DNA from 2 places in the Streptomyces sp. NPDC111628 genome. Region 1 is predicted to be linked to the other one. Evidence: predicted binding sites of a transcription regulator. Region 1 holds the regulator's gene; the other holds the start of a gene.

Region 1 (6,962 bases):
ACGTCCTGCTGCTCGACGTCACCCCGCTGTCCCTCGGCATCGAGACCAAGGGCGGCATCATGACCAAGCTGATCGAGCGGAACACGACGATCCCGACCAAGCGCTCGGAGATCTTCACCACCGCCGAGGACAACCAGCCCTCCGTGCAGATCCAGGTCTACCAGGGCGAGCGCGAGATCGCGGCGTACAACAAGAAGCTCGGGATGTTCGAGCTGACCGGTCTGCCCCCGGCGCCCCGCGGCGTCCCGCAGATCGAGGTCGCCTTCGACATCGACGCCAACGGCATCATGCACGTGACCGCGAAGGACCTGGGCACGGGCAAGGAGCAGAAGATGACCGTCACCGGCGGCTCCTCGCTGCCGAAGGACGAGGTCGACCGGATGCGCCAGGAGGCCGAGAAGTACGCGGAGGAGGACCACGCCCGCCGCGAGGCCGCCGAGTCCCGCAACCAGGGCGAGCAGCTCGTCTACCAGACGGAGAAGTTCCTCAAGGACAACGAGGACAAGGTCCCCGGCGAGGTGAAGACCGAGGTCGAGGAGTCCGTCGCCGAGCTGAAGGAGAAGCTCAAGGGCGAGGACACCGCCGAGATCCGCACCGCCACCGAGAAGGTCGCCGCGGTCTCGCAGAAGCTGGGCCAGGCCATGTACGCCGACGCCCAGGCCGCGCAGGCCGCCGGCGGCGAGGCCCCGGGTGCCGACGCGGGTGCCGCCTCCGGCGACAAGGCCGACGACGACGTCGTCGACGCCGAGATCGTGGACGACGAGCGCAAGGACGGTGCCGCGTGACGGAGGAGACCCCGGGTTTCGACGAGAAGCCCGACGTCCCCTCCGGCGCCACCCCTGACGACGCCGAGCCGCAGGCCGCCTCCGAAGAGGGGGCGGCCCCGGCCGGGGACGCGAGCGAGAACGCGGGCCTGGTGGCCCAGCTGGACCAGGTGCGCACCGCGCTGAGCGAGCGCACGGCGGACCTCCAGCGCCTCCAGGCCGAATACCAGAACTACCGCCGCCGGGTGGAGCGGGACCGCGTCGCGGTCAAGGAGGTCGCCGTCGCGAACCTCCTGTCCGAGCTGCTTCCCGTACTCGACGACGTCGGGCGCGCCCGGGAGCACGGCGAACTGGTCGGCGGCTTCAAGTCCGTCGCGGAGTCGCTGGAGACGGTCATCGCCAAGATGGGCCTCCAGCAGTTCGGCAAGGAGGGCGAGCCCTTCGACCCGACGATCCACGAGGCCCTGATGCACTCCTACGCACCGGACGTCACCGAGACGACCTGCGTGGCGATCCTGCAGCCCGGGTACCGGATCGGCGAACGCACCATCCGCCCCGCGCGGGTGGCGGTCGCCGAGCCGCAGCCGGGCGCCCAGACGGTCAAGCCGGCCGAGGACGCCACCGAGGCGCCGGACGCCTCCGGCGCGGAGGACAACGCCGGGACCAAGGAGAGCGGTGGCCCGGACGAGGGCTGAGCTCGAAGTGACGCACAGGGCGCGAGAGGAGGGACGTCGGGGATGAGCACGAAGGACTTCATCGAGAAGGACTACTACAAGGTTCTCGGCGTCCCCAAGGACGCCACCGAGGCCGAGATCAAGAAGGCGTACCGGAAGCTCGCCCGCGAGAACCACCCGGACGCCAACAAGGGAAACGTCAAGGCGGAGGAGCGCTTCAAGGAGATCTCCGAGGCCAACGACATCCTCGGTGACCCCAAGAAGCGCAAGGAGTACGACGAGGCCCGCGCCCTCTTCGGCAACGGCGGCTTCCGCCCGGGGCCGGGCGCGGGCGGCGGCGGCACCTTCAACTTCGACCTGGGCGACCTCTTCGGAGGCGGCGCCCAGGGCGGGGGAGGCCAGGGCGGCGCCGGCGGCTTCGGCGGCGGCCTGGGCGACGTCTTCGGCGGCCTGTTCAACCGCACCGGCGGCGGACCGGGCACCGGCACGCGTACGCAGCCGCGGCGCGGGCAGGACATCGAGTCCGAGGTCACCCTGAGCTTCACCGAGGCCATCGAGGGCGCGACCGTGCCGCTCAGGATGTCCTCGCAGGCGCCCTGCAAGGCCTGTTCGGGCACCGGCGACAAGAACGGCACGCCGCGCGTGTGCCCGACCTGCGTCGGCACCGGCCAGGTCGCCCGGGGCTCGGGCGGCGGTTTCTCCCTCACCGACCCGTGCCCGGACTGCAAGGGCCGCGGCCTGATCGCCGAGGACCCCTGCGAGGTCTGCAAGGGTTCCGGACGCGCCAAGTCCTCGCGGACGATGCAGGTCCGTATCCCCGCCGGGGTCTCGGACGGGCAGCGCATCCGGCTGCGCGGCAAGGGCACGCCGGGCGAGCGGGGCGGCCCGGCGGGCGACCTGTACGTGGTCGTGCACGTCAAGGAACACCCCGTCTTCGGCCGCAGGGGCGACAACCTCACCGTCACCGTCCCGGTCACCTACGCCGAGGCGGCCCTCGGCGGCGAGGTCCGCGTCCCGACCCTGGGCGGTCCGCCCGTCACGCTCAAGCTGCCGGCGGGCACGCCCAACGGCCGCACCATGCGGGCCCGGGGCAAGGGCGCGGTCCGCAAGGACGGCACCCGCGGCGACCTCCTGGTCACCGTGGAGGTGAGTGTTCCGAAGGATCTGACGGGGAAGGCTCGTGACGCGCTTCAGGCGTATCGCGAGGCGACCGCGGACGAGGATCCGCGGGCGGAGTTGTTCCAGGCCGCGAAGGGAGCTTGACGGGAATGGACGGTCGTCGACGCAACCCGTACGAACTGACCGAGGACACCCCGGTCTACGTCATCTCGGTGGCGGCCCAGCTCTCCGGCCTGCACCCGCAGACGCTGCGGCAGTACGACCGCCTCGGCCTGGTCTCCCCGGACCGCACGGCCGGCCGCGGCCGGCGCTACTCGGCCCGCGACATCGAACTGCTCCGGCAGGTCCAGCAGTTGTCGCAGGACGAGGGCATCAACCTGGCCGGAATCAAGCGCATCATCGAACTGGAGAACCAGGTCGCCGAGCTCCAGGCCCGCGCGGCCGAGCTGGCCGCCGCCCTCGACGGCGCGGCCACGGCGATGCGCCAGCGCGAGGCCGCGGTGCACGCGTCGTACCGCCGTGACCTGGTCCCTTACCAAGAGGTACAGCAGACCAGCGCCTTGGTGGTCTGGCGGCCGGGGCGCCGCGGCCAGTCCTCGGACTGATCCCGACCGGCAGCCGGCACAAGGGAAAACGGCATCACCGGCCCCGGAGGACCACCGCGTCCTCCGGGGCCGGTTCACAACGGTGCTGTCTCATTGGTCTAGTACTTCTTGACGATTTGGTGAAGAGAGCGTTGGCTTCCTTCACCGGGGTCACCTGGGTCACCTGGATACCAACTACGCCCGTGTGTCGGAAGGTCTAGCGCAGTGAGCAGCCGTGCCCGTCGAATCGCCATATCCGTGGCCGCGTCCCTGATGACCTTCTCGCTGGCCTCCTGCGGCATGCTGGGCGCGTCGGAGAGCAGCGACGACGCCAGCCCCACCAAGGGCAACGACCTCCTGGTCGGGCTGCTGCTGCCGGAGAAGGAGAACACGCGCTACGAGCAGTTCGACTACCCCTTCTTCAAGAAGAAGGTCGGCGAGCTGACGCGTGACGAGGGCATCGTCAAGTACGCCAACGCCGAGGCCAGCGCCACCAAGCAGGCCGATCAGATGCAGCAGATGATCGAGGACAAGGTCGACGTGATCGTGCTGGACGCGGTCGACGCGCACGCCATCGCGGACGGCGTGCAGAAGGCCAAGGACGCCGGCATCCCCGTCATCGCCTACGACCGGCTGGCCGAGGGCCCGATCGACGCCTACATCTCCTTCGACAACGAGCTGGTCGGCGAGGTCCAGGGCCGCTCGCTCATCGAGGCGCTCGGCGGCGACCCGGAGAGCTCCGAGAAGATCGTCATGATGAACGGCTCGTCCACCGACCCGAACGCCAAGCAGTTCAAGGCGGGCGCGCTGTCGGAGCTGAACGGCAAGGTGACGATCGCCCAGTCCTTCGACACCAAGGACTGGAAGCCGGAGAACGCCGAGGCGAACATGACCGAGGCGATCAAGAAGATCGGCAAGAAGAACATCGCCGGCGTCTACTCCGCCAACGACGGCATGGCGGGCGGCATCATCAAGGCCCTGGAGGACGCGGGCGTCACCGACCTGCCGCCGATCACCGGCCAGGACGCGGAGCTCGCGGCGGTCCAGCGCATCGTCACCGGCGAGCAGTACATGAGCGTGTACAAGTCCTACCCGCAGGAGGCCGAGAACGCCGCGGAGATGGCCGTGGCGCGGGTCCAGGGCCGGGACATCCAGTTCGACGCGCTCGCCCGCGACAAGGTCGACAGCCCCACCCACAAGGGCGTCCCCGCCCAGCTCGTCCCCGTCGTCGCCCTCACCAAGGCCAACATCGAGGAGACGGTCGTCGCCGACGACTTCTACAAGGTCACCGACATCTGCACCGCCAAGTACGCGGACGCGTGCGCGGAGCTCGGTCTGAAGTAGACAGCCCGCATGACCGCCCGGTTCCACTGTGACCGGGCGTTGTGCCCGCAACCGGCTCTTTTCGGCCTCCGTCCACAGCGGAGCCTTGTTGCGGAGCCGGTCCCGGCCGCGCATAGTTGCGCTGCGGAAGAGCCGGAACCGGGGGTGGGATGGGCGATGGCCGGGCACGGGGCTCAGGAGCACCCGCACGGGGCCGACCGGCTGTGCGCGGCCGGGGACCGCGTGTACTCCCGGGCGGTCCGGCGCGGCCGGGTGCCGCGCCAGGACGCCGAGCCGGTCCCCTGCCTCCTGGAACTGGCCCTGCTGCATCCCGACCCCGACGACATGGACTGGCTGGTGCCGACCTCCCCGCAGGAGGTCATGACGCGGCTGCTGCGCGGGGTCCACGACGAGGTCAGCGCCAGTCAGCGGCGGGTGGGCTCGGCCGTGGAGGCCTTCGAGTGGTACGCGGGCCTCGGCAGGCTGCTCCAGACCCCGGCCGGCACGGAGAGCACGGCCATCCGGGTCCTCGACGGGCTGTCCCGCATCCAGGCCGCGATGGACGAGGCGACGCAGGCCTGTACGACGGAGGTGCTCACCGTCCAGCCCGGCGGCATCCGGCGCGAGCACGAGCTGTCCGAGGGCCTGCACCGGGCGCTGGCGCTACGGGGGCGCGGGGTGCGGATGCGGGACCTGTACACGCACGTGGCCCGGCACGGGCAGGGCCTGCTCAACTACCTGGAGCTGATGGGCGACGCGGTGGAGGCCCGCACCCTGGACGAGGTCATCGACCGCCTCATCCTCTTCGACCGCACCGTCGCCTTCATCCCCGCCAACACCGACCGCACGATGGCCCTGGAGCTGCGCCACCCCGCCCTGATCTCCTACCTGGTCACGGTCTTCGAACGCCTCTGGCGCCTCGCCATCCCCCTGACCGCCCCCCTCCCCGACACCGGCATCGAGGGCATCTCCCACCGCGAGCAGTCCATCGCGGCGCTCCTCGCCGAGGGCCACCAGGACGCGGTGATCGCGGAACGCCTCGGCATCAGCGTCCGTACCGCCCGTGCGCACATCGCCCGGCTCTCGGAGACCCTGGGCGCCGCGAGCCGCACGCAGTTGGGCGTCCGCATAGCCCAGGCCGGCCTGGACGGCGCCCCGCGCCGTGCTCCGGCCCCGGTCATCCTTCCTGATCGAGAATCCCCGACTGCCCGATGAGGTACCCGAGCTGAGCCCGGCTCTCGCTGCCGAGGGTGGCGGCGAGTTTGGCGATGTGGACGCGGGCGGTGCGAACATTCATGCCGAGGCGGTCGGCGATGTCGGTGTCGGTGTGGCCCTCGATGAGCAGGGCGGCTATGGCCCGTTGGCGGGGGGTGATGCCGTTGAGCGTGGGCTGGTGGACGGCCTGGGGGTGCATGGGGGTGGCGAGGTGCCACAGCCGGTCGAAGGTGTTGACGAAGTACGCGATGAGGGCGGGGTGGCGGACTTCGAGGGCGAGGGATCGGTCGGCGCTGGCGGGGATGAAGGCGACGGTGCGATCGACGATGATGAGGCGGTCGGTGACCTCGTTGAGAGACCGCGCCTCCACGTCGCCGGTCAGGCGCTCGTACCGTCCGATGATCAACGGAGCGTGGCGGACGGTGTGCTGGTACAGGGCGCGGACGCGGCCACCACGGTCGAGGAAGGCCTGGTCTCGCTGCAAGGCGGCTTCGTGGTAGTGGAAGGGCGGAGTGATCAGGCCGTCGTGCGGTTGTATGGCCAAGAGCTGTTGCCTCCCTTCGGCCATGGCCTCGGCGATGGCCCGGCCGGTTCGCTCCTTGCCGTGGAGAAGCCGCAGGGACGGGGTGTCCTCGCCTGCGGGCGCCTGTCCTTCGAGCCGCATGAGGGGTTCGAAGGCGTCGGCGAGGCGTTGCCCACGGCGGCGTTCGTCGGCGATGCGGTCCTCCGAGGACCGGAGCAGGCGTTGCAGCATCACGGTGGGCGGAACGGGCTCCAGGCGGTCCAGGTCGTCGACGGCGGGGTGGAGGATGCCGTTGTCGATCAGGCAGGGTGCCGCTGACGCCTCGACGCCGGGAAGGTGTCCTTCCCGCAGTGCGCGGGCGTAGATCTCCAGGCCCGCATCACACAGCTCCTCCGTTCCGTGGTGATGCACCTCTGGGGTCACGTGTGACTCTCTTCGTCGACTGGGATCAGTGATCCTTCTCCAGGATCCCGGACTGGGCAATGAGGAAGCCGAGCTGGGCGCGGCTGCCGCTGCCCAGAGCGGATGCCAGCTTGGCTATGTGGGCCCGGCAGGTCCGGACGTTCATGCCCAGGCGCCGGGCGATGGCCTCGTCGACGTGGCCCTCGACGAGCAGCTTGGCGATGGAGTGCTGGATGCCGGTGATGCCGTCGGAGGCGGTTTCGTAGGGGGCGCCGGCGGACAGCGGCACCGCGCGACCCCACATGAACTCGAACACCTTGGTGAGGTAGCGCACCAGTCCAGGGTGGCGCAGCTCCAG
Region 2 (6,962 bases), on a different contig from region 1:
GCTGCGCAACAAGGAGGGCGGTTTCTTCACGGCCGCGGCCGACCCCGGGGTGGCGGCGCGCGCCGTGACGGGGGTGCTGCCGCGCGGTGCGGTGCGGACGCTGGCGGCGCTCACGGACGGGGCCGCACGGTGGGTGGAGAAGTTCGGGGAGGGCGACTGGGGGGACTGTCTGGCGCTGGTCCGCAAGCAGGGCGCGCAGGCACTGGTGGACCGGGTGCGGGAGCTGGAGCGCGCGGACGCGGCGGACGGCAGGGCGTTCCTCGGGCGCAGCAAGACGCACGACGACGCGACGGTGGTCTACGCCGAGTTGTGAGCCGGGCCGTGCGACGGGCCGTGCGACGGGGCGCGAGACGGACGGGCGGCGCCGGTCCTACTTCTCCATCCCCCGGTTGAGTTCGTGCAGCAGCCTGGCCAGTTCCGTCACCTCGCGCGGGTCCCAGTCGGCGAGCCGCCGGGCGTACCGGGCGCGGCGGGCCTCCCGGACCCGGCCGACGCGTTCCTGGCCCTCCGGGGTCAGGGTGACCAGCCAGGCCCGGCCGTCGGCGGGGTCGGGCTCGCGGGCGACGAGCCCGAGTTCCTCCAGGGCGCGCAGCTGGCGGGACATGGTGGCCTTGCCGACGCCGATGAAGGCGGCGAGGTCGGTGGCCCGCTGGCCGCCGCACTCGCCGAGCCGGACGAGCAGGCCGTATGCGGACGACTCCAGGTCGGGGTGGACCTCCCGCGCCATCTCGCCCTGGTTGGCCCGGGCCCGCCGCAGCAGGACGGTCAACTCCCGCTCCAGGGCCAGGAACTCCGGTTGGTTCACACCACTGCCGGACAGGCGGGATTCGCCTCCGCGACCGCCACCGTTCCCGTCTTCGTGCACGTCAGCCCCTGCCTCGCCTTTTTCCGGTTTTTCCGGTCCTGAAAGTTTCCGCCACGGGCCGCCATCGCCGCAGCTCGCCAAGTATTTCGCAGGCTTAGACCAACGGCGGCTCCCGGGCCTCTTCCACCCAGTGTTTCTACGTGCGTAGAGTCTTCACCGGACCTCCGAATGGCATGCGCACGCCATCCTCGTGCCATCCAGGGGTTCTCCCCACTCGCGCATCCCCCACCGAGCACCACCGAGCCATCGGAGGCACGTCATGCTCGTGCACAGATCCGGATCGGCCCGCGGACGGCGGTTCGCCGTCACCGGGATCCTGCTCGCCGCGTTCTCCCTCGTGTTCACCCTTCCCGCCGACGCCGCGTCGTCCGCGGACGTCCCGGCCCGCGGCTCCGCCCACATGGGCATGGGCGTCGCGGCCCACGACGGCGAACACGGCACCCCCGTCCCGGGCCGCGCGGCCCAGACCGAGGGCGTCGACGTCTCCAGCCACCAGGGCAACGTCGCCTGGTCGACCCTGTGGAACAGCGGAGTCAAGTGGGCCTACGCCAAGGCCACCGAGGGGACGTACTACACGAACCCCTACTTCGCCCAGCAGTACAACGGCTCCTACAACGTCGGCATGATCCGGGGCGCCTACCACTTCGCCACCCCGGACACGACGAGCGGCGCCACCCAGGCCAACTACTTCGTCGACCACGGCGGCGGCTGGTCCAGGGACGGCAAGACGCTGCCGGGCGCGCTCGACATCGAGTGGAACCCGTACGGTGCCACCTGCTACGGCAAGTCGCAGAGCGGGATGGTCTCCTGGATCCGCGACTTCCTGAACACGTACAAGGCCCGTACCGGCCGGGACGCCGTGATCTACACGGCCACCAGCTGGTGGACCCAGTGCACCGGCAACTACGGCGGCTTCGCCGCCAACAACCCGCTGTGGATCGCCCGGTACGCCTCGACGGTGGGTACGCTGCCGGCCGGCTGGGGCTACTACACGATGTGGCAGTACACGTCGTCCGGTCCGACGGTCGGTGACCACAACAAGTTCAACGGCGCGCTGGACCGCGTCCAGGCGCTCGCGAACGGCTGACGCACCACGCGTACGGCGACGGCCCGGACTCCGCACGGAGTCCGGGCCGTCCCCTTTCCTCATCCGGCCGCGTCCGTCACGCCGCGACCGGAACCTCACGCTCCGCACCGTTGGTCGCCGGTGCGAGCGCCAGTTCCAGCACCTGGCGGACGTCGGTGACGGCGTGGACGTCGAGCTTGTCCAGCACCTGGGCCGGGACGTCGTCCAGGTCGGGCTCGTTGCGCTTGGGGATGATCACCGTGGTGATCCCCGCCCGGTGCGCGGCGAGCAGCTTCTGCTTGACCCCGCCGATCGGCAGGACGCGGCCGGTCAGCGAGACCTCGCCGGTCATCGCCACGTCGGTGCGCACCAGCCGGCCCGACAGGAGCGAGGCGAGGGCCGTGGTCATGGTGACGCCTGCGCTCGGGCCGTCCTTGGGGACCGCGCCCGCCGGGAAGTGGATGTGCGCTCCCCGGTCCTTGAGGTCGCCCACCGGCAGCTCCAGCTCGGCGCCGTGACTGCGCAGGAAACTCAGCGCGATCTGCGCCGACTCCTTCATCACGTCGCCCAGCTGACCGGTCAGGGTCAGTCCCGCCGCGCCCGTCTCCGGGTCGGCCAGCGAGGCCTCGACGTACAGGACGTCGCCGCCCGCTCCGGTGACCGCGAGGCCGGTGGCCACGCCGGGCACCGCGGTGCGCCGCTCGGCCGGGTCCTGGGCGGACTCGGGCACGTGGTGCGGCCGCCCGATCAGACCGCGCAGGTCGGTCTCGGTGACGGTGAACGGCAGTTCCCGCTCGCCCAGTTCGTGCTGGGCCGCCACCTTGCGCAGCAGCCGCGCGATGGACCGCTCCAGGGTGCGCACGCCCGCCTCGCGGGTGTACTCGCCGGCCAGCTTGCGCAGGGCGCCCTCGTCGACGGTGACCTCGTCCGCGTCCAGTCCGGCCCGCTCCAGCTGGCGCGGGAGCAGGTGGTCACGGGCGATGACGACCTTCTCGTCCTCCGTGTAGCCGTCCAGGCGGACCAGCTCCATGCGGTCGAGCAGGGCCTCCGGAATGGCCTCCAGGACGTTGGCGGTGGCCAGGAAGACCACGTCGGACAGGTCCAGCTCGACCTCCAGGTAGTGGTCCCGGAAGGTGTGGTTCTGAGCCGGGTCGAGGACCTCCAGCAGGGCCGCGGCCGGGTCGCCCCGGAAGTCGGAGCCCACCTTGTCGATCTCGTCGAGCAGGACGACCGGGTTCATGGACCCCGCCTCCTTGATCGCCCGCACGATCCGGCCGGGCAGCGCGCCGACGTACGTACGCCGGTGGCCGCGGATCTCGGCCTCGTCGCGGACGCCGCCGAGGGCGACCCGGACGAACTTGCGGCCCATCGCGTGGGCGACGGACTCGCCGAGGCTGGTCTTGCCGACGCCGGGCGGGCCCACCAGGGCCAGTACGGCACCGCCGCGCCGGCCGCCGACCACGCCGAGGCCCCGGTCGCCGCGCCGCTTGCGCACGGCCAGGTACTCGGTGATGCGCTCCTTCACGTCCTCCAGGCCCGCGTGCTCGGCGTCGAGCACGGCCTGGGCGCCCTGGATGTCGTAGGCGTCCTCGGTGCGCTCGCTCCACGGCATCTCCAGGACCGTGTCGAGCCAGGTGCGGATCCAGGAGCCCTCGGGCGACTGGTCGGAGGACCGCTCCAGCTTGTCGACCTCCTTGAGCGCGGCCTCGCGGACCTTCTCGGGCAGGTCGGCGGCCTCCACGCGGGTGCGGTAGTCGTCGGACTCCTCGCCGTCCTGCTCGCCGTTGATCTCGCGCAGCTCCTTGCGGACGGCATCGAGCTGGCGGCGCAGCAGGAACTCCCGTTGCTGCTTGTCGACGCCCTCCTGGACGTCCTTGGCGATGGTCTCGGCGACGTCCTGCTCGGCGAGGTGGTCGCGCAGCTGCTGGGTGGCGAGCTTGAGACGGGCGACCGGGTCGGCGGTCTCCAGCAGCTCGACCTTCTGCTCGGTGGTCAGGAACGGCGAGTATCCGGAGTTGTCGGCGAGCGCGGACACGTCGTCGATGGCCTGGACGCGGTCGACGACCTGCCAGGCGCCGCGCTTGCGCAGCCAGGCGGTGGCGAGGGCCTTGTACTCCTTCACCAGCTCGGCGACCTGGCCGGGCAGAGGATCGGGAACGGTCTCGTCGACCCGGGTGCCCTCGACCCAGAGCGCGGCGCCCGGGCCGGTGGTGCCGGCGCCGATGCGCACCCGGCCCCGGCCACGGATCAGGGCGCCGGGGTCGCCGTCGGCCAGGCGGCCGACCTGCTCGACCGTGCCGAGCACGCCGGTGGCGGCGTGGGCGCCGTCGATGCGCGGGACGAGGAGGACGCGGGGCTTGCCGGGCTCGGACCTGGCGGCGGCCTGGGCGGCCTCCACCGCGGCCCGTACCTCGGCGTCGCTCAGGTCCAGGGGGACGACCATGCCGGGCAGGACCACTTCGTCGTCGAGCGGCAGCACGGGCAGGGTGAGCGGTGTGAAGGCGGCGGACTCAGCAGCCATGATCTCCCCTTCGGCAGTCAAGTTGAGTTACATCGACTCAATGAAAGGGAGCCCCGGATTGTTCCCCCGGCCGTGTTCGCTCTGAGCGATCAAGCTCCGAGAGGTACGTCCCGCCTCTGGGGACAGCACCGTCGTACCGGCGGGCATTCCTCCGCCGGGGCGGGTGCCAGGATGGGCCGATGCCCCACACTACCCACGACTCCCCCGACGCGCCCGAGGTGCTGGACCGCCGCGAGGGTCCGTACGGCGAGGTGGTCCTGCGCCGGCACGGGACGTTGCTGCAGATCATCGCGAACGGCTGTTTCCTGATGGACACCTCCGACGGGCGTTCGGAGCGGCGCCTGGTCGACGTGGCGGCCGACGCGCTGGCCGCCTCCGGCGGACGGACCGCTCCGCACCTGCTCATCGGCGGTCTCGGGGTCGGCTTCTCCCTGGCACACGCGGCCGCCGACCCCCGCTGGGGCAGGATCGCGGTCGTCGAGCGCGAGGGCGCCGTCATCGACTGGCACCGATCCGGACCGCTGGCCGCGCTCTCCGCCGACGCGCTGGCCGATCCGCGCACGAAGATCGTCGAGGCGGACCTGGTCGCGTACGTCAATGAGACATCCGACACGTACGACGCCCTGTGCCTGGACATCGACAACGGCCCCGGCTGGACCGTCACCGAGGGCAACGACGGGCTGTACGCGCCGTCCGGACTGGCGGGCTGCGCACGGCTGTTGAGGCCCGGCGGGGTGCTTGCCGTATGGTCTGCGCAGCCCTCTCCGGAATTCGAAGAAACCTTGCGTAATGCCGGTTTCCAACAGGTGCGTACCGAAGAGATCCCCGTTGCCCGGGGCGTTCCGGACGTCGTGCACATCGGCGTCGGGCCTGGATAGCAAAGGCGCGGTGACTCCCCGTACGCTGCTGCTCTGACGCGGATCATTCAAGCGTCAAGCGCAGTCATGGGATCACCCCACGGATTCCGGAAAGCACACCTCAGGGGCGGGCGATGGAGCAGACACAGACCTCCCACAACGGCACGGCCACCCAGGGCGCCCAGCGCCGGGTGCTGGTGGTCGAGGACGATCAGACGATCGTGGACGCCATCGCGACCCGCCTGCGCGCCGAAGGGTTCCTGGTGCAAACGGCGGGCGACGGTCCGTCCGCCGTCGACACGGCCGAGGCTTGGCAGCCCGACCTGCTGATCCTCGACATCATGCTGCCCGGCTTCGACGGCCTGGAGGTCTGCCGGCGCGTGCAGGCCCAGCGGCCGGTGCCGGTGCTGATGCTCACCGCGCGCGACGACGAGACGGACATGCTGGTCGGCCTCGGCGTGGGCGCCGACGACTACATGACCAAGCCGTTCTCGATGCGCGAGCTGGCCGCCCGCGTGCACGTGCTGCTGCGCCGGGTCGAGCGGGCCGTGGTGGCCGCGTCGACGCCCCGCAGCGGCATCCTGCGCCTGGGCGAGCTGGAGATCGACCACGCACAGCGCCGGGTGCGGGTGCGCAGCGAGGACGTCCACCTCACCCCCACCGAGTTCGACCTGCTGGTCTGCCTGGCGAACACCCCCCGCGCGGTGCTCTCCCGCGAGCAGCTGCTCGCCGAGGTGTGGGACTGGGCCGACGCCTCGGGCACCCGGACCGTGGACAGTCACATCAAGGCGCTGCGCCGGAAGATCGGCGCCGAGCGCATCCGTACCGTGCACGGCGTGGGCTACGCCCTGGAGACACCGACGCCATGAGCAGCGGAGGACGGGAAGCCGCCCGGAGGAGCTCCGGCCCTCGGACCGCCGGGGAGTCCTGGGGCGGCGTGCGCCCGTTCTCGATCAAGACCAAGTTGGGCGCGCTGGTCGTCACGTCGGTGCTGATCACCACCGGCCTGTCGGTGATAGCGGTGCACACCAAGACGGAGCTGCGCTTCATCACGGTCTTCTCGATGATCGCCACGCTGCTGATCACGCAGTTCGTGGCCCACTCGCTGACCGCGCCGCTGGACGAGATGAACGCGGTGGCCCGGTCCATCTCGCACGGCGACTACACCCGCCGGGTGCGCGAGAACCGCCGCGACGAGCTGGGCGCCCTGGCCGTCACGATCAACCGCATGGCCGACGACCTGGAGGCCCAGGACCTCCAGCGCAAGGAGCTGGTGGCGAACGTCTCGCACGAGCTGCGCACCCCGATCGCGGGCCTGCGCGCGGTGCTGGAGAACATCGTCGACGGCATCACCGAGGCCGACCCGGAGACCATGCGCACGGCGCTCGGGCAGACCGAGCGGCTCGGCCGGCTGGTGGAGACGCTCCTTGACCTCTCCCGCCTGGACAACGGCGTCATACCGCTGCGCAAGCGGCGCTTCGAGGTGTGGCCGTACCTGTCGGGCGTGCTGAAGGAGGCCAACATGGTCGCCTCCGCGCGTGCGGGCATCGCCTCGGGGTCCGGCAGCCACACCCGCACCGACGTGCACCTGGCCCTGGACGTCTTCCCGCCGGAGCTGACCGCGCACGCCGACCCCGAGCGCATCCACCAGGT

The links. The regulator HspR, encoded in region 1, represses chaperone genes until heat shock. The targets are predictions, from matches to a motif close to TTGAGNNNNNNNNNCTCAA.
Region 2: a site for HspR is predicted at 4,475-4,493, ahead of lon (endopeptidase La). Genes of this name have one in related genera too.

Annotation. Positions count from the first base shown of each region.
Region 1 covers NZ_JBVKBZ010000005.1:485,386-492,347, forward strand. The annotation lists gene dnaK (molecular chaperone DnaK) at 1-785, shown strand, start outside; gene grpE (nucleotide exchange factor GrpE) at 782-1,459, shown strand; gene dnaJ (molecular chaperone DnaJ) at 1,502-2,701, shown strand; gene ACZ7MF_RS28100 (heat shock protein transcriptional repressor HspR) at 2,707-3,162, shown strand; gene ACZ7MF_RS28105 (substrate-binding domain-containing protein) at 3,367-4,485, shown strand; gene ACZ7MF_RS28110 (helix-turn-helix transcriptional regulator) at 4,642-5,679, shown strand; gene ACZ7MF_RS28115 (helix-turn-helix transcriptional regulator) at 5,642-6,625, opposite strand; gene ACZ7MF_RS28120 (helix-turn-helix transcriptional regulator) at 6,651-6,962, opposite strand, start outside.
Region 2 covers NZ_JBVKBZ010000001.1:1,220,480-1,227,441, reverse strand. The annotation lists gene ACZ7MF_RS05990 (hypothetical protein) at 1-313, shown strand, start outside; gene ACZ7MF_RS05985 (MarR family winged helix-turn-helix transcriptional regulator) at 371-865, opposite strand; gene ACZ7MF_RS05980 (lysozyme) at 1,125-1,952, shown strand; gene lon (endopeptidase La) at 2,029-4,452, opposite strand; gene ACZ7MF_RS05970 (spermidine synthase family protein) at 4,632-5,330, shown strand; gene ACZ7MF_RS05965 (response regulator transcription factor) at 5,444-6,178, shown strand; gene ACZ7MF_RS05960 (sensor histidine kinase) at 6,175-6,962, shown strand, end outside.